One region of the Rhizobium sp. 1399 genome, then DNA from elsewhere that is predicted to be linked to it. Evidence: riboswitches for the same ligand, from Rfam matches in the RefSeq annotation. Region 1 holds a riboswitch; the other holds the start of a gene.
The links. Region 1 has a riboswitch for thiamine pyrophosphate ahead of J2X71_RS22090 (YkoF family thiamine/hydroxymethylpyrimidine-binding protein). Riboswitches for the same ligand answer to the same signal wherever they lie in the genome.

Region 1 (8,931 bases):
AGGCCATTTACGTTCCGGCCGACGACTTGACCGACCCGGCACCGGCAACCTCGTTTGCTCACCTGGACGCAACGACCGTTCTGTCGCGTTCGATCGCTGAAAAGGGCATCTACCCGGCCGTCGATCCGCTTGACTCCACGTCGCGCATGCTCGACCCGATGGTTGTCGGCGAAGAGCATTACGAAGTGGCCCGCAAGGTCCAGTCGACGCTGCAGCGCTACAAGGCCCTGCAGGACATCATCGCGATCCTTGGCATGGACGAACTGTCCGAAGAGGACAAGATTGCCGTTGCCCGCGCCCGCAAGATCGAGCGCTTCCTGTCGCAGCCATTCTTTGTTGCCGAAGTCTTCACCGGCTCGCCGGGCAAGCTCGTTGCTCTCGAAGACACGATCAAGGGCTTCAAGGGCCTCGTCAACGGCGAGTACGACCATCTGCCGGAAGCAGCCTTTTACATGGTTGGTTCGATGGACGAAGCTGTCGAGAAAGCCAAGAAGCTCGCAGCAGCTTGATGAGCGACGCTCAGGACGAGATATTCTGCTGCGACACCCTCAAAAGTGTCGTGGCAGAGCTTCCTGAACCGGCAGCGCCGACCATCTACCGTGCCGATAACGGCGTGATGATGATGGTCGTCGGGTTGGCTCAGAGCGAGGAAGGCCTCGGTTATCTCGACCATGCGATAATGCACTGCCCGTTCTGCGGGACCAAACTGCAAGATGCAGAAGCCATAGCCGAGAAGGTAAGTCACTGATGGCTGACAATTTCAACTTTGAGCTCGTTTCGCCGGAGCGTCTGCTGCTGTCGGAGATGGTGACCGAGGTCGTCATTCCCGCGACCGAAGGCGAAATGACTGTTATGGCCAACCATGCTCCGACGATGACGACCATCAAGCCGGGTATCGTGAGCGTGCGTTCCGGTTCCGGATCGAAGCAGGATTACGTCGTGTTCGGCGGTTTCGCCGACATCCTGCCGACTGGCTGCACGCTGCTTGCCGAATCCGCTGTTCCGGTCCAAGAGCTCAACAAGGATGAACTCACTCGCCGCATCGAAGCTGCGAAGAAGGAACTCGAAGATGCCGAGCATCACGAGCACAAGTCCAGGCTAGAGCACTTCATCATGGAACTGACCCACCTGCGCGGTGTCGTCCAGCAGGACTGATCGGCTCGGCCCGAGATAAACACAGTGAGAAAAGCGGCTTTCAAGGCCGCTTTTTCTTTTTGCCAAGCCGCTGCAACGGGGCTCAGCCATTCGCCATGCAGAGAACCGCATGGAGGCGAGCTGAGACATCCTGGAAAGTTTCTTGATGCAGAGGAGGCAGTTCTTATCACGGCGAAGGCTGCTGTTTCCACCCGGACCACGGAAACGAAAACAGGCGGCTTTTGTCTGCCTGTGCCGGAGATTTCCTTAGCAGGACCTTCTTAGAAGCCAGTGCCACCGCGTAGTTCGGACAGCAGCGTGCCGAACAGGATCTTCATATCCAGCCAGAGGCTGAAATTTCTGATGTAATAGATATCGCTGGCGATGCGGGCTCGTGCCTCTGTCGGGCGCCCTGTCGGACCGCGCCAGCCGCGCGTCTGGGCGAGGCCGGTAATGCCCGGCCGCATCAGATGGCGATAATGATATTCGGGCACCAGTTCTTCGTAGAGCATGCCGGCCGCGCGCATGTTGATAGCATGGCAGCGGGGGCCGACGAGCGACATATCGCCTTTGATGACGTTGAGGAGTTGCGGCAGCTCGTCGATGTTGGTCTTGCGCAGGAATGCGCCGATCCGCGTCACGCGCCGGTCATCCTTGACTGTCTGTTCGATGCCGGTGGGATCGCAGAGATCCGCACGCATGGAGCGGAACTTGTAGACGGTGATCTTGCTGCCCTTCAGGCCCCAGCGAATCTGCCGGAAAAATACCGGCCCGCCATCATCGATCACGATGAGAAGCGCAATCGTCAGAAGTACGGGAAACAGAATGACCAGCGCGCCTGTTGCACCGAAAATGTCGAAAGCTCTCTTCAAGCCGAGCTGAAGCCTGTTCCGGCCATCCAAAGAGACAAAGCTCTCCGGCTGGCGAATGTTGGAATTCGCTGCGTCGAGAGCCATCATCTTCACTGCTTTTGCAGAGAAGGCCGTGTCTTGGAGCTTATTTGAAGTAAACACGTTCATTAAGCAACGTCCGTGGAAATACTCGCATGTTGCGTCGCGCTGGCACAAATACATGGACGGGATCGATTTGTCACTCGCTTCCTTAATGTTTTCGTAACCATAACAGAGCCAAATTTGGGAGTATTTCGAATATGTTCCTGATATTTTTGGTTGGTTGGGAATTAACTATATTGAGTAATGGCTGAATTCTTGCGCGTTATGCGTGCGGCGCGCCGTATTGCCTGTCGTTCGACAGCGAAATAGCTGAAGCTTGCGAGAAGAAAAGTGATCGCCGTCGCAAAGATGCAGCCGATAAACCAGTCCCGTAGCGGATGATCTTCGCCGATGCCGAATATGGCCGGAGAGATCGTCTGCATCGAGGTTAGAACGATGTCCTGCCAGATATAGATGCCGAATGAGACGGTTGCCGTGAAGCGCATGAAGGTATTGTCGAGCAATGCCGCAAGCAGCACGGAGCGTGAGAGGGCCACAAGCGCAACAGCGATCATGGCCGGAAACAGCGGAAAGGCGTAGGGGATTCCGAGCCATCCATAGGCTTCCCAAGGTCCGCCTGTTGAAAGCGGCAGCTGAGAGCCGGCGGTGACCAGGCAGGCAAGCGCGACGATGTCGAACCAGATCTGATGCTTTCGCGGCAACATGATCTGAATGCCGGCTGCGAGCGTACCGAGCGCAAAGACGGCGAAGAAGCCGACGGGATTGTAGTTCGGCATCCACTCCTTCGCGCCGCCCTGCATGCCATATTGCCAGCCACGATCAATCTCGTTGGGGGGAACAAGCGTGCGGAAGGTCTCGTGGGCAAGCAGCGTCACGGCAATGATGCCGAGCCAGGCAAGGCGCGTGACGAGCGGAGAACGGCGTTTTTCCGGGATAGCGAAAAGCCAGAGGAAGCCAAGCGGCAGCAGCACGTAGCTCGCTACTTCGAAAGATATGGACCAGAGCGGGCCGTTGCCTTCGACAGGAAAGAAGGTGCGCCAGTGCCATTGGCTCATGAAGACGAGACCGCTGACATAGCGCATAACAAGTTCCGGCGTCAGTGCGTGCCCGAGCAGAGTAATGCTGAGGATGAAGCCCGCCGTCAGAGCCACCCAATAACCGGGCACGATGCGGGCCGCGCGACGCAGCACATAGGTGCGCAGGTCAGGCATGGCGCAACCGGCATGAAGGGAACGCCAGAACGGCAAGGCCAGCAGGAAACCGCTGAGGATGAAGAAGATGGCGACGCCGAAATTGCCGAAGCGCAGGGCGGTCAGCGTCGGCCGCAATCCTTCGGTCTTGTTGAGGTCGATGCGCAGAATGAGATGGTGGATAAGGACAAGCAGGCAGGCGGCTGCACGCAAGAAATCCGCTCCGGCCACCCGGTCCTGCTGCTGCATGTCACTCCCTCGCTCCTTGCCGGACTTTGCAGCGGAAAGCTGCTGCCGGCAAGGGCAGGGTCATCTCAGCCAAGCAGATCGTTGGTGTAATAGCCGGAAAAATCGGGCTTTTCCTTCAACGCCGCACCATTGGCATCGAGCAGGATGCCATGGTCGAACAGGAAAGCGCCGATCGCTTCGGCCTTGGCCGGATCGATGATGCCGATCGTGCCATTGTCGCCTTTGAGGAAATGGCCTTCGACCAGCGCCTTTTGCGATGCCTTGACCAGTTCGGTATTCAGCAACGCGCCGTTGCTGCCGGCAATCAGGAGGTCACAGGCCTCGTCCGGATTATCGACCGAATAGGCGTAACCCTTGAGCGTTGCCTGGATGAAGGCGCGGGCATTTTGCGGATTGGCCGAGAGATAGGCGTCACTGGAAGCGATCGCGGTCGTCTGTTCGTCAGGTATGCCGTAATCGCTATAGCGCCAGCGGCCGACCTGCCGGTTCTCCAGTTGGGCCGCGATGCCCTCCCAGGTGTAGATTTCCAGCGTGAAGTCCACGGCGCCGTTATCGAGCGCCTCATAGGCCGAGGTGCCGAGCGTGACATTCTGGAAGGTGCCCTTACCGCCGTCGTTGCGGATCATCGCGGAGACGAGCGCCTCCTCCCATGCGCCGCCGAAGCCGCCATAGGTTTTTCCGTCCAGGTCCTTGGGGCTTTTGATATCGTTGCGGCCGCCCTTGAAGATCAGCCTGCCGGTTTCCGTCTGCACGACGGCATACACGAGTTTCACATCAGCGCCGGCGGCGCGCTGGGTAAAGGTCTCGATCTCTCCGCAAATGCCGAAATCGGCAACGCCGTTCGCGACCAGCGTGCCAGCGCTGGTATCGGCATAGGGCAGGATCTCGACATCGAGGCCGGCGGCCTCATAGAAGCCCTTCGCCTTGGCGACATAGATGCCGATATGATTGGTGTTCGGCGTCCAGTCGAGCGCGATACGCACCTTGGCGGCGGATTGGGCGAAGGCAGCACGGCCGGCGAGGCTTGCGGCCATGGCGGCAAAAAGGGTTTGTCGGCGGGTGAGAAGCATCGGGACCTCCTCAGGTTCTTTGCGGATGCAGCAATGTTTGAAGAATTTCGGTTTCGATCGCCTGGGCGGCCGGGGAGCCGAGATCGGCAAGCGTGCGCGGCCTTTTCAGCGGCACTTCGAACTCCCTGATCACGGCCGCCGGGCGGGCAGAAAGCACATAGATGCGGTCAGACAGGAAAACGGCTTCCCGCACATCATGGGTGATCAGCAGGGCCGTCCAGCGATGATCGGTCCACATGCCCTGCAGCCATTCCTGCATCTGGGTGCGGGTCAGCGCGTCGAGTGCCCCGAAGGGCTCGTCGAGCAGCAGCATGTCCTGCCGCTGGATCACGGTGCGCAGCAGGGCCGCGCGCTGGCGCATGCCGCCTGAAAGGGCCGCGGGATAGTGATTTTCGAAACCGGCAAGGCCGAAGCGTTCAAAGAGAGGGGCGGCAACCGCTCGTGCCTGGCTGCGGCGCATACCGTGCACTTCGAGGCCAAGGATCGCATTGTCGATGACGCTTCGCCACGGCATCAGCGCATCGCGCTGGGGCATGAAGGCGAATGCGTGCGCCGCTTGCGAAAGCGACATGCCGTCAAAGAGAATGTGGCCTTTATCGGCCTGCAGCGCCTGTGTCAGCAAACGGAGGATCGTCGATTTGCCGGAGCCGGAGGGGCCGACGATCGAGACGAATTCTCCTCTGGCGATATGAAGAGAAATGTCCTTCAGCACTTCCATGCCGTCGAAGGACTTCGAGACGTTCTTCAGCTCAAGCATCCCGCTCATGGGCGTTTCTCCGCAGGAGATTGCCAGGGCATGACGAAACGCTGCACCGCCAGCGTGAGACCGAAGAGGCAGAGGGTGAGGAGGGCGCTCACGACGACGGCGGCAAGCACGAGGTCGGGCCGGAAATTGTTCTTGGCATTGAGGATATAGATCCCGAGGCCACGTGCGGCACCTGCATATTCGGCGAAGATAGCGCCGACCACGGCATAGGTGATCGAAATGCGCAGGCCGGCAAAGAAGAAGGGCATGGCGGAGGGAAGCCTCGCCAGGCAGAAGATGCGCCAGCGGCTTGCCTTCATGGAACTCAGAAGCTCGGCGATATCTCGGTCCGTCGCTTCATAGCCCTGCAGCAGGGCTACCAGCAGCGGAAAGAAAGTGACGAGAGCAACGAGCAGAAGCTTCGGCAGCAGCCCGAAACCGAACCAGAGCACGACCAAGGGGGCAATCGCGACCAGCGGCAATGTCTGGCTGACGATGAAGAGCGGCAGCAGCGCGCGGCGCATGAAGGGCACGAAATCCATCAGCACAGACGAGGCGAAGGCGAAGACCAGCGACAAAGCGAAACCGCCGAGCGTCGCGCCAAGCGTCGGCCAGGTGTTGTCGAGCAGCGCCTGCCTGTTCAGCCAGCCTTGTGTCAGGATGCGCGAAGGCGAGGGCAGAATGGAGGGCTTGATGCCGGAGAGATCGACATAGAGCTCCCAGACGGCCAGGAAGGCAAACACGGCAAGAATGGCGGGCAAGGCCCGCCTCAGTGGCGCAAATGTCGAATCCGGTTTCGATAAGGTCATTGCCGTCAAGCGTCTCAGGCTTTGCTCGGGCTGTTCGCGGAGACCGTGATATCCAGCGTCACATGGCCTTCGGGATCGCCAAAGCGATAGAAGGCTTCATGGATGGTCGCGAAGATCGCGCCGGCATCGCCGCACAGCTTGGTGCAGAAATTCTTGGAGCGGTCGAATGTGCCCGAGCGCTTCAGGAAATCGATGCAGCCGTAGATCTCGTCCATATGGGTGCCCGTTCCCATAACGTACAGAGAAAATTGGGCGGCCGTTGGCTGGCCGGTTTCTGTGGTGTCCTTGACTGCCGCGATCGCGGCTTCCACTCGCTCGGCGAGCAGCTCGGATCGGCTGGAAGACAGGCCGGCGCCACAGATCGCATCATCCGGTTCGCCGGGGCAGCCCCGCGAGATCGCTGCGGACAATACGCAATGCTCGCCGCTTGCGGCAGCCGAGACGAAGAGGTCGCGCATGGCGGCAAACAACACGTCGGGCGGGCCGACCATCAGCGTGGAAATATCGTCGGTTTCGATGCGAAGATGATCACGATAGGGATCGAGAGCCTTGATAGCGTCAAGGATGATGCCGACGAAATTGCCGGACATCGGATATAGAGACACTTGTGCGCCGGAAAACATTTGGACCTCGCTCCGCTGGCATTACCCAGATCAGCTTTGAAGGGTCCGGAGGCATGCGCCTCACATCTCAGCCCCGGCAATTCGGAGCTCCCCCGTGAAATTGTGGCGGAAGCTAGCACCGGGCCTGCGATACCGCAACCGTAAAATTCCTATCCGGCTACACGGTCGGAAAGGGCCAGGGCAGTTCGGACGCAGCTGTCAAGTGTTGGGAGGAACACCCGGACGGAGGTCCTGTCCGGGTGCCCAGCCGGTTCCGTACCTGCCAGAGACGGAATCGGATGTCGTTGTCTCAGGCGGCGATGCCGGCATAAGGAGTGTCGCTGCGGGCGGCGATCAGTGCCTCAGTCCACCATTGCAACTGGGCCATCATTCGGGAAAGCCGGCGCAACGCATCTTCGGTATCCTGCAGTCGGCCTTCATTGTCGAAACGGCGCCAGGGGGAATTGAAGCTGACGGCATCGCAGATCGTGACGGCGTGAAGCTCCGCAAAGACGAGGCGGAGCTGTTCGACCGCCCGCAATCCGCCGGAGACGCCGCCATAGCAGAGGAAGGCGATCGGCTTGCCGTGCCACGGCTCGGCGAAGAGATCGATGAGGAATTTCAGGGAAGCGGTGAAGCTGTGGTTATATTCCGGCGTGACGAGGATGAAGCCATCGGCCTGATGGAGCCTGTCAGCAAGCCGCCTGGCCTCCGGATGATGCGGTACATGCTCTCGCGGCAGCGAGAATGCCAGCGGGTCGATGATGTCGATCTCGAATTGTGGAAAGCGGGACAACTCTCTTTCGAGCCATTTCACAACCCTGTCGCAGATGCGCCCCTCGCGCGTGCTGCCGTAGATGACCGCAAGCCTCATGGGTTTCTGCATGCATTGCTCCTTCTCGTTGCGGCTTTACGGCCTCGGGAGCGGAGTCTATAAAACCTCAACTAATATTGAGGTCAATAGGCGATGCAGCAAAATCCGGCATTCTCCTTGAGCAGGCTCCTGACGGTGGGCGAGGTGGCAGAGCGCAGCGGACTTGCGGTTTCTGCCCTGCATTTCTACGAGGCGAAGGGGCTGATCTCCAGCATCCGCACCCGCGGCAACCAGCGCCGGTACGGCCGCGATGTGCTACGGCGCCTCGGCATTATCAAGGTGGCGCAACGGGTCGGCATTCCGCTTGCCGAAATCCAGACTGCCTTCGAAACCCTGCCGCAGAGCCGGACGCCGACAGTCGGGGACTGGCAGAAACTGTCGGCGCTCTGGAAGGATGATCTCGATGCGCGCATCAAGCAGTTGAGCCTGCTGCGTGACCATCTGACGAGCTGTATTGGCTGCGGCTGTCTCTCGATCGACGCCTGTCCGCTGCGCAATCCCTTTGACGTGCTCGGCAGGCAAGGCGCCGGTGCGCGGCTTCTCGACCCGGGGGCTTAGACCTTCGGGCTTTCTTTTGGCCGATGGCCGCATATGTTAGGCCTGATAGCGCAAGCGGCGGGCCGGCCCGCAAGGAGGAGAGCTTCGTGTTTCATCCCAAATTGTTCGAAAACCGCAATGTCGTCGTGACAGGTGCAGGCCGCGGTATCGGCCTCGAAGTTGCCCGGCAGTTTCTGGATTGCGGTGCGCGCGTGCTTGTCCATACCGGGCGCGATGGGGAGCGTGAATTGCCGGATTTTCTGCTGACCGCCGAATCGGAACGCCGGGCATTGCTGTTACCGGCAGATTTCCTGCAGCCCGGCGGGGCTGCGGAGTTTGCGGAAGAGGCGCTCGAATTCTTCGACAAGGTGCATGTGCTGGTCAACAATGCCGGCACGATGTATGGGCGTTTTCCTGCCGGTGAGTTGACCGACGCCGATTATGAGACTGTCGTGCGCCTCAACCAGACGTCGGTGGTGGAGTTGACGCGGGCGCTGCTTCCGGCGCTCCGGGCGGCAGGGGGCGCTGCTATCGTCAACACGGTTTCGATTTCGGCGCTGACGGGCGGAAGCCCCGGTTCTGCAATCTATTCCGCATCGAAGGCATTTGTTGCGACCTATTCGAAAGCGCTGGCCCGAGAGCTTGCGCCTGATGGTATCAGGGTCAACTGCGTCTCGCCCGGCACGATCGAAACCGATTTCCATGCACGCTATTCATCGCGTGAAAAGCTGGAACAGACGCGCAAGTCGATCCCACTACAGCGGCTCG
Region 2 (8,931 bases), on a different contig from region 1:
CGTTGCGCGCCGCATACCAGAGCATCACATGCCGGTCGGACAGGCCCTTGGCGCGGGCCATGACGATATAGTCCTCGCCGAGCAGGTTGATCATGTTGTTGCGCATGGTGACGGTGAAGCCGCCGACCAGCACGGTGCAGAGTGTAATCATCGGCAGGATGCCGTGATAGGCGACACTGGCGATATATTGAAAGCTGAAGGCCGGATCGAGCGACGGATCGGCGGCATAGCCGTTCGGAAACCAGCCGAGGGTGAAGCCGAAGAAGAAGAGCACGATCAGCGAGGTGACGACGGCCGGTACCGACGTCGCGAAGATCGCGCCGATCGAGACGATGACGTCGAATTTGCTGCCGCGACGCCAGGCTGCGACGATGCCGAGGAAGGTGCCGAGCGCGAAGCTGATGATCGTCGCCGTGCCCATCAGGCCGACGGTCCACACCAGGGCGTGGCCGAGCACGGACGTGACCGGCAGCGGGAAATATTTGATCGAGCGGCCGAGATCGCCGGTGAAGATGCTGCCGAGATAGGTCAGATATTGCTGCCAGAGCGGCCCGTCGACGAAGCCGAAGGTGAGCTTCAGCGCCTGCAGGCTTTCCGGCGGCAGTTCGGCGCCCGCACTCGAAAACATGATGCGCACGGGATCGCCCGGCATCAACCTGGGCAGGAAGAAATTGATCGTCGCTGCCGCGATGAAGGCCGCCAGGTAAAAGGCGAGGCGGCGAAGCAGAAAGGCCATGGGGACTCCGTCAAAACGGGAGCGGCGCTTGCCGCGCCGCTCCCGCCGTTTCTAGTGGCTTACTTGACCGGCTCAAGCGCCAGCAGGTTCAGAAGACGTGCCGGGTTGGTACGCGAGATGGACGGATTGACGAAGGGATTTTCCTTGGTCGACCAGCCGGTGAAGCGCTTGGTGTTGTACTGATACCAGTTCGGATTGTTGAAGACCGGGATGACAGGCATGTTTTCGGCAACGATGCGCTGAGCCTTGTTCATCGCTTCCTTCTGCTTGTCGAGGTCGGCCGTGTGGGTGAACTGGGTCACCAGATCTTCCACTTCAGGGCTGAACCAACGCTGCGCGGTGAAGCGGGTCTTGCCCTTATCCGATGCGCTGAAGGCGCGCTTGTAGGGGTAGTAGGGCGATGCCGATGCCGGCAGGCTGTTGATTGCCGCATCGAACTTGCCGTCGATGAGGTCGGAGGTCCAGACGGCTTCTTCCGGCGTCTCGATCTTGGCGTCGATGCCGACGGCCTGCATGCCTTCGATGGCGATGTTGACCGTATCGATCCAGTCCGTCCAGGCGTTCGGAACGATGATCGAGAAGGAGATCTTCGAGCCGTCCGGATTGTCGCGCAGGCCATCGCCGTCCTTGTCGACATAGCCGGCCGCATCGAGCAGCGCCTTGGCGGCATCGGCGTCATAGGCGCCGAACTTGCCGAAGTCGGCCTTGACGGACGGGTCCGCCCAGCTCTTGTAGAGCTCGCCCATCAGGCCCGGGTCTTCGTTCAGCGTCGGATAGCCGTAGCCGGCCACATCGATCATCGTCTTGCGGTCAAGCGCCATGGAGACCGCCTGGCGGAACTTCACGTCGTTGAAGGCCTTCTTGTTGGCCTCGTTCGAAGTCTCGAGATTGAACAGGAAGGCAACCATGCTGCTCGGAGAATACCAGTAGTGATAATGAGCCGGATCCTTCGAGACATAGACATTGTCGATATCGGGAATGAAGGAAACGCCCCAGTCGAGCGTGCCGTCGGCAGTCGCCCTCAGGATCTGGTTGTTGTCGGCAAGCTGCGGGAAGCGCATGCAGTCGATCTTCAGGTGCTCTGCATCCCAGTAATTCGGGTTGCGGCACTGGTCATAGGTCTGGCCGGTGAAGCGCGGCACTTCCGTCAGCGGGCCACTGCCGACAGGGGTTTCGTTGGCATAGGTGACCGGATCGGCAACGTCCTTCCAGACATGTTCCGGCACGATCGGCAGCTGCGACAGCTGTTCGGCTGCGAGCGAGCTCGGATTGGCGAGCGTGAAGCGTACCGTCTGGGCATCGACGGCCTGCACATCGGTGATGAAGCTCCAGATGCTGACGAAGTCGAGCGCCGGGAATTTCTTCAGATAGTCATAGGTGAACTTGACGTCGGCAGAGGTCAGCGACTTGCCATCCGACCACTTCAGGTTCGGGCGCAGCTTGAAGTCGATGCTCTTCAGGTCGTCGGAGAGCTTGAAGCTTTCGGCCAGGCGATAGACCGGCTTGTTGCTGTCGAAGCGGTTGAAGATGACCAGCGGCTCATAGATGAAGTCGAGAGTCGACTGGCGCGACGAGGTCTGGTTGAACGGGTTGAAGTTGCGCACCCAGGTCGTGGCCGGCTCGATATTGGCCGTCAGGATGGTCTGCGCCATGGCCGAGCCTGACAGCATGGTCAGGGCCGCGGCCGCTAGGATATATTTCTTCATGTCAAATTCCCCTTTTCTTATGCGGTGAAAAATGGCGGCGCCGGTCAGGAGATCAGCGCGCTTGCAAACATGGCTTCGACTTCCGCCTGGGCCGCGCGATAGTCGATCTTGAGAGTGCCGAGGCGGGCCTTGCCGGCGGCAATACGCTTCTGCGCTGCGTCGGTCAGCGGGCGCGCGGCCTTGGCTGCGGCTTCGCTTTCCTTGACATCGCCGTGGCTGTGGAGTGCGACGTCGAAGCCGGCATCGAGCACTTGGGCGACGCGTTCCGGCAGGGTGCCCTGCAGCGACTCCATGAAGATGCAATCGGAGATCAGCACGCCGTCATAGCCCATGTCGTTGCGGATCACGTCACGCATGATCGGCGAGATGGAGGCCGGAAGCTCTGCATCATAGGCGGAGTAGACGACATGGGCGACCATCGCCCAGGGTGTGTCCTTCAGCGCCACGAAGGGCTTGAAGTCGGTGGCGGTGAGCGTCTCGCGCGAGGCGTCGACGACCGGGCGTTCCTTGTGGGAATCGAGCGTGGCGCGACCGTGGCCCGGAATATGCTTCATGACCGGCATGTTGCCGGTTTCGAGAAGCCCATCGACCACTTCGCGGCCCAGTGCGGCGATGAAATCCGGATCCGGGCCAAAGGAGCGGGCGCCGATCACAGCGCTCGTCGTCTCGAAAACGAGATCGAGAACAGGCGAGCAGCCGCTCGAAAGACCAAGTTCGCTCATCATTGCGCCCATGGCCTGGGTGGAAAGGCGCAGCGCCTTCTTGCCGAGGTCGAGATCGTGGCGAGCAAGCTCGGCGAACTGGCCGAAGCTGCGGAAGAGCGGCCAGGGGCCGGCATCCATATGCTGCACACGACCGCCTTCCTGGTCGGTGAAGACGGGAGCATCCTCGCGGCCGACGGCCTCGCGGAAACGATCGATCAGGATTTTTGCCTGTTCCGGATTGCGCAGGTTGCGGCGACCGACGAAGAGGCCGAGCGGATTGGTCTCGCGGAAGAGGGCGAATTCGTCGTCCGAAAGTGTGGGATTGGGAAGGCCGACGAAGAGAGCGAGCGGGGTCGAGGACACTATTTCAAAACTCCGGTATCAGATGGTCATTTCGGCTGGCTTCGCAGCATGCCTTCGTAAATGCCCTTGTCGGGGGCGGGAATTTCGACCGCGCCGGCGGTCTTGACGTAGAAATCGACGGGGCCGGCATCGCCGATGAAGGCATAGGCGTGGCCGAGCGTCTTCAGGTTTTGCAGGCAGGCGGAAAAGAGGGCGAGGCCGATGCCCTTGCCACGCGCCGTGGGATCGACGCCGGTCGGGCCGAAGAAGCCGCGGGCCGTCGTGTCATAGCAGGCAAAGCCAGCGAGCTTGCCGTTTTCGACGGCGATCAGACAGGCAACCGGCTGGCGGGAGAAGGCGACGGTGACTTCACTTGCCCAGTTTTCGCTGAAGTGCTCGCGCACCCAGCCGGCCACGGCGTGAAGTTCCGGCGGCAGAGCCGGACGGATTGTGATGCCGACGGAGCCGGCTTTTTCTTTCAGTTCCGCGAGCTTCGTGGAATATAAGCTCACAAGCAGGTCCGACACCTGAATTCCTCCACTTATTCCGTTATTACGGAATGTATCCCCTTTTAATGACATAGCTTTGGATATATGGGCGGCCATGTCAACAGGCTTTTTACGAGACAGGCTCGGTTCAACTGAGGGTAGGTGAAACAAAACGGCCCGGTTTGACCGGGCCGTTGGGCAATCTTTAAATTGTGATCCGGCTCAGATCCCGGCGTCTTTCCACAGGGCGTGGAAATGATGGACGGGTCCATGGCCGGAACCGACCGCCAGTTCGCCTGCGAAAGCGACCGCTTGCGCAAGATAGGTTTTCGCGGTCGCGACGGCCACTTGCGGCAACGCGCCCTTTGCGAGCTCGGCGGCAAGCGCGCTGGAAAGAGTGCAGCCTGTGCCATGTGTGTTTTTGGTCGGTACGCGTTTCGCCTCGAACCAGTGTAGGCCAGAGGCGGTCGACAGCACGTCGGGGCTTTGTTCGCTGTCGAGATGGCCGCCCTTGACCAGCACCGCGGTGGGGCCGAACACACGTAGGCGCTTAGCCTGTGACGCCATCTGCTCGCGGCTTTCAGCAACCTCTTCGTGCAGCAGCGCGGCCGCCTCCGGCAGATTGGGCGTCAGCAGCGTGGCGAGCGGCAGCAGGTGCCGCGTCAGCGCATCGACGGCCTGCGGGTCGAGGAGCGCTGCTCCACCCTTGGCGATCATGACCGGATCGACGACGATAGGGATGTCGCGATGAGGTGCCAGCGCCTCGGCAACGGCTTCGGCAATGCCGGCATTGGCGATCATGCCGATCTTGACTGCGTCGACGCGCACATCGGCAAAGACCGCCTTGATCTGCTGGGCGACGAAGTGCGGCGGCACGAGATGCACGCCGGTTACTCCTTGGGTATTCTGCGCCGTCAATGCTGTCAGCGCCGCCATGCCATAGACGCCGCGCGCCGAGAAAGCTTTGAGATCGGCCTGAATGCCGGCACCGCCAGAGGGATCGGAGCCGGCGATGGACAAGACGTTGCGGATCATCGGCGAACCTTTTGGATTTCCTCGGCGATGCGGATCGTCGCTGCTCGCGGATCCGGCGTACCGCAGATTGCTGAGACGACGGCGAGCCCATCGGCACCTGCCGCGAAGACGGAAGCGACATGCTCGCTCTTCAGTCCGCCGATCGCAACCGTCGGAACGGGTGCGGCTTTCACCAGCTTCGCCAGCCCATCGAAACCGATCGGTTGCTTGTGGTCGGTCTTTGTGGATGTCGCAAAGACCGGTCCGATGCCGGCATAGTCGACAATAGCTGGGTCGATGGCTGCTGCCAGCGCTTCGGTCTCGACCGACAGGCCGAGGATCATGTCCGGGCCGATCATCGCACGGGCGGCGGCGGGTCCCGCATCGTCCTGGCCGATATGCAGCCCGTCGGCACCGATCGCAACGGCTGCCTCGACGTCATCGTTGATAACAAGCAAAGCGCTGGTACCCTTCAGGATATCCTTGAGCGCCAGACCGGTCTCAATCATCCTTGCCGTTCCGCCATGCTTGTCGCGCAGCTGCACCATTGTTGCGCCACCGGCGACGGCAAGCCGCGCCGTCTCGACCATGCCGATTCCGGCGCAGAGATCGGGGTCGAGAACCAGGTAGAGAGAAAGATCGAAGCGTTTCATGCGGCGCTGATCCTGACCTTTGCATCGAGTGTCGCGCCATCGAGCGCGGCAAGCTGATCGAGGAAGCGCCAGGAGAAGGAGCCGGGACCATCCGCATTCTTCGCGGCCTCCTCGCCGGCAACAGCGAAAGTAGCAAGTGCAGCAACAGCGGCTGCGAAAGGGTCTGCGGCAATGGTGGCGGCGAAGGCGCCTGTCAGGCAGGTCAGCGAGCAGCCGAGCGCGGTCACCTGCGGCATCAGCGGCGAGCCGCCTTCGACGCGCAAGGCCTGCGCGCCGTCAGTCACGAAATCCACGACTCCGGTGACGGCGACGACCGCGCCATGCCGTTCGGCAAGCAGCCGCGCGGACGCCTCGGCCCGCTCAACCGGGTCACGGCTGTCGACGCCCTGGCCACGGCTCTCGCCGCCGGCAAGTGCGATGATTTCGGAAGCATTGCCGCGAATGATCGTCGGGCGAAGCGCCAGGAGATCGGCAGCAGCCTTGCGCCGGAAGGATGTTGCGTAATGAGCGACCGGATCGAGGACCCAGGGCTTGACACCCGCATTGGCCGCCGTTGCCGCGGCATGCATGCCGTCGATCCATTGGGTGGAGAGCGTGCCGATATTGACGGTCAATGCGCCAGCGATCGCGGCGAATTCTCCCGCTTCCTCGGCGGCATGAACCATGGCGGGCGATGCCCCGGCCGCAAGCACCACATTGGCGGCGATGTTCATGGCCACGTAGTTGGTGATGCATTGTACGAGCGGCGGTTTCGCGCGCATCGCCGTCAACAGTGCTCCGGGTGTCTTGTTCTCCATAGTACCCCTTTCAGGCGGGGCAGGCGCGGGAACGATTGTGCGATGAAGCAGTCTTCGACCCGAGCGACTCCCTCCGCCGGCATTATCCGGTTCAGGTTCGAAGGGTGCTTCTCAGCCAGTCTTGTGAACGGGCGCCCCTGTCTCTCAACGGCACTCTTTCTTGCAGAGAATGATGCCGGTGTCACTGGCAAAATGACGGTCTTACGAACAAGAATCCGTACCTGGCGCCGACGCGCCGACTGGAGACAGCTGTCGTCAGTCGAGCTGGTGTCTGCTTGCAGCCGGTGCGGGAGCTTGCCAATCTCTCCGGCGGTCCCCTTAGAGACACCGCCGTCTGAAGTCTGGCAAGCTCCGGTACATCAACGCAGCGGAGCCGGAAGCAGGTTACTGGTGAAATCCTGGTACGAAACGGGCCGCAGGAACCTGTAGATAGCGAGCGTCCCGACGGAGGTCGATCTGCCGTCGGCAGTTGCCGGATAGGGGCCGCCATGCACCATGGCAGGCGATACTTCGACGCCGGTTCCGAAGCCGTTCACGAGCAGTCTTCCGGCCAGCATTTCCAGCTTGGGAACAAGGCGCTTTGCGTCCGGCTCGTCTTCGCTCGCAATGTGCAGGGCAACGGTCAGCTGGCCTTCGAGGCCATCGAGGACGCGCTCGAGTTCTGCAAGATCGCGGCAGCGAACGATGAGGCCGGCTGCACCGAAGACCTCGTCCTGAAGCTCGTGATGCGCGAGAAATGCCGAAGCTGTCGTCTCGAAGAGAGCGGCCGTGCCTTCGAATTGACTGCCCGGCTTGCCATTGGCAACGAGACGGACTTCGGGATGCTTTTCCAGCCGGGCGACGCCATCGCAGAATGCCTTGGCGATGGAGCCCGTGAGCATCGTCTGGGCGCCGACATCGGGCAGAAGCTCCCGGCTCTTGGCAATGAAAGTGTCCAGACCTTCGCTGTCGACGGCGAGAATGAGGCCGGGATTGGTGCAGAATTGTCCGGCACCCAGGACCAGCGAGCTCACGAAAGCCGTTGCGATTTCTGCCGCGCGGCTCTTCAGGGCATTCGGGAAGAAGATGACCGGGTTGATGCTGCTCATTTCGGCATAGACCGGGATCGGCTGCTTGCGCTCGGACGAGATCTTCATCAGCGCAGTACCGCCGCGGCGCGAACCGGTGAAGCCGACGGCCCGAATTCTGGCATCGGCCACCAGCTTCTGTCCGACTTCGAAGCCGGTGTCGAAGAGAAGCGCGAATGTGCCGGCATGCAGGCCCGCCTTGGCGACGGCGCGCTGTACGGCGCGGCCAACAAGCTCGGACGTGCCCGGATGGGCGGAATGGGCCTTGACGACAACAGGGCATCCTGCCGCGAGCGCAGACGCCGTGTCTCCGCCGGCGACCGAGAAGGCGAGCGGAAAGTTCGATGCGCCGAAAACGGCGACGGGGCCGAGCGGAACATTGCGAAGACGCAGATCAGGCTTCGGAACCGGCTTGCGGGAGGGATCCGCGCCGTCGAAACGAAGCTCCTGGAACCGGCCTTCGCGAACCTCCTTCGCAAACAGCCGAAGCTGTCCCATCGTGCGAGCGCGCTCGCCCTCGAGACGTCCGCGCGGAAGTCCGGTTTCCGCCATCGCCCGCACGATCAGCTCGTCGCCGATAGCCTCGATCTCACTGGCAATCGTTTCAAGAAAGGCAGCGCGCGTTTCCAGATCGGTTTCCCGGTAAGAGGCGAACGCTTCCCATGCAAGCCTGGTTACCTCTTCGACGTCTTCGGCGGAGGCGCCACCGAAAGAGACGGGCAGTGCCGTCCCTGTGGCTGCCTCGACGCCGTAGAGCTCGCCACGCGTGCCGCGCTTTTCCGATCCCGCGACGAGCAGGCTTCCATTGATAGTCATGACGGATTTCCTTTCAAACAGACTCGAGCCACGTATATAGGCGTTCGCCTTCTCATTTTCACGACATCTTTGCCCGATATCGCATCGAAGATGGACATCTCCTGCAGAGATTTGGTCGCCTCGCCGAACGGGTAGACGACGGCGCACGCAAAAGCAATTTCCTGTCGAAATGCCGCCCCTTTTTTACGCTCATTCTGCGGCGGGATTAAATATCGAGGGGGCCATATGAAATACGCATCCGCTGTCTGTGCGGCGTTTGCCGCAGTATTGCTGTCCACAACCGCATCGGCGCAAAGCGGAACGATCAAGTCGATCCGGCTGTCCTCCGGTGGTGTGGCCGAATATGTGCGCAGTCTTAATGTCGGGGACGACGGCAATGCCGTCGTCGAGGTGCCGACAGACCAGATGGATGACTTCCTGAAGACTCTCGTCGTATCGGGACCGGCGCCCGTGAAGGGGCTTTCGACCACCGGCCCGAGCATGGTCGACGAAACATTCAAGGTGCTGCCGATCAAGCCGCAAGATCTGGATTCGGCCGCCGGTGTGCTGAGGGCTCTGAGAGGCGCGCCTGTCTCTGCGAACGGGGTGAAGGGACGCATCGTCGGGGT

Region 2: another riboswitch for thiamine pyrophosphate. It lies ahead of thiM (hydroxyethylthiazole kinase); the one in region 1 lies ahead of J2X71_RS22090 (YkoF family thiamine/hydroxymethylpyrimidine-binding protein).

What each region holds. Positions count from the first base shown of each region.
Region 1 covers NZ_JAVDSU010000007.1:116,546-125,476, reverse strand. Annotated here, with positions in the region: gene atpD (F0F1 ATP synthase subunit beta) at 1-509, shown strand, start outside; gene J2X71_RS22125 (hypothetical protein) at 509-748, shown strand; gene J2X71_RS22120 (F0F1 ATP synthase subunit epsilon) at 748-1,155, shown strand; gene J2X71_RS22115 (sugar transferase) at 1,416-2,153, opposite strand; gene J2X71_RS22110 (acyltransferase) at 2,315-3,526, opposite strand; gene J2X71_RS22105 (ABC transporter substrate-binding protein) at 3,592-4,596, opposite strand; gene J2X71_RS22100 (ABC transporter ATP-binding protein) at 4,607-5,362, opposite strand; gene J2X71_RS22095 (ABC transporter permease) at 5,359-6,150, opposite strand; gene J2X71_RS22090 (YkoF family thiamine/hydroxymethylpyrimidine-binding protein) at 6,165-6,773, opposite strand; TPP riboswitch at 6,764-6,877, opposite strand; gene J2X71_RS22085 (NAD(P)H-dependent oxidoreductase) at 7,063-7,638, opposite strand; gene soxR (redox-sensitive transcriptional activator SoxR) at 7,720-8,184, shown strand; gene J2X71_RS22075 (SDR family oxidoreductase) at 8,271-8,931, shown strand, end outside.
Region 2 covers NZ_JAVDSU010000003.1:91,470-100,400, forward strand. Annotated here, with positions in the region: gene J2X71_RS11800 (ABC transporter permease) at 1-736, opposite strand, end outside; gene J2X71_RS11805 (ABC transporter substrate-binding protein) at 796-2,442, opposite strand; gene J2X71_RS11810 (glycoside hydrolase family 3 N-terminal domain-containing protein) at 2,487-3,509, opposite strand; gene J2X71_RS11815 (GNAT family N-acetyltransferase) at 3,536-4,015, opposite strand; gene thiD (bifunctional hydroxymethylpyrimidine kinase/phosphomethylpyrimidine kinase) at 4,199-5,011, opposite strand; gene thiE (thiamine phosphate synthase) at 5,008-5,643, opposite strand; gene thiM (hydroxyethylthiazole kinase) at 5,640-6,440, opposite strand; TPP riboswitch at 6,492-6,589, opposite strand; gene J2X71_RS11835 (aldehyde dehydrogenase (NADP(+))) at 6,800-8,323, opposite strand; gene J2X71_RS11840 (DUF4139 domain-containing protein) at 8,549-8,931, shown strand, end outside.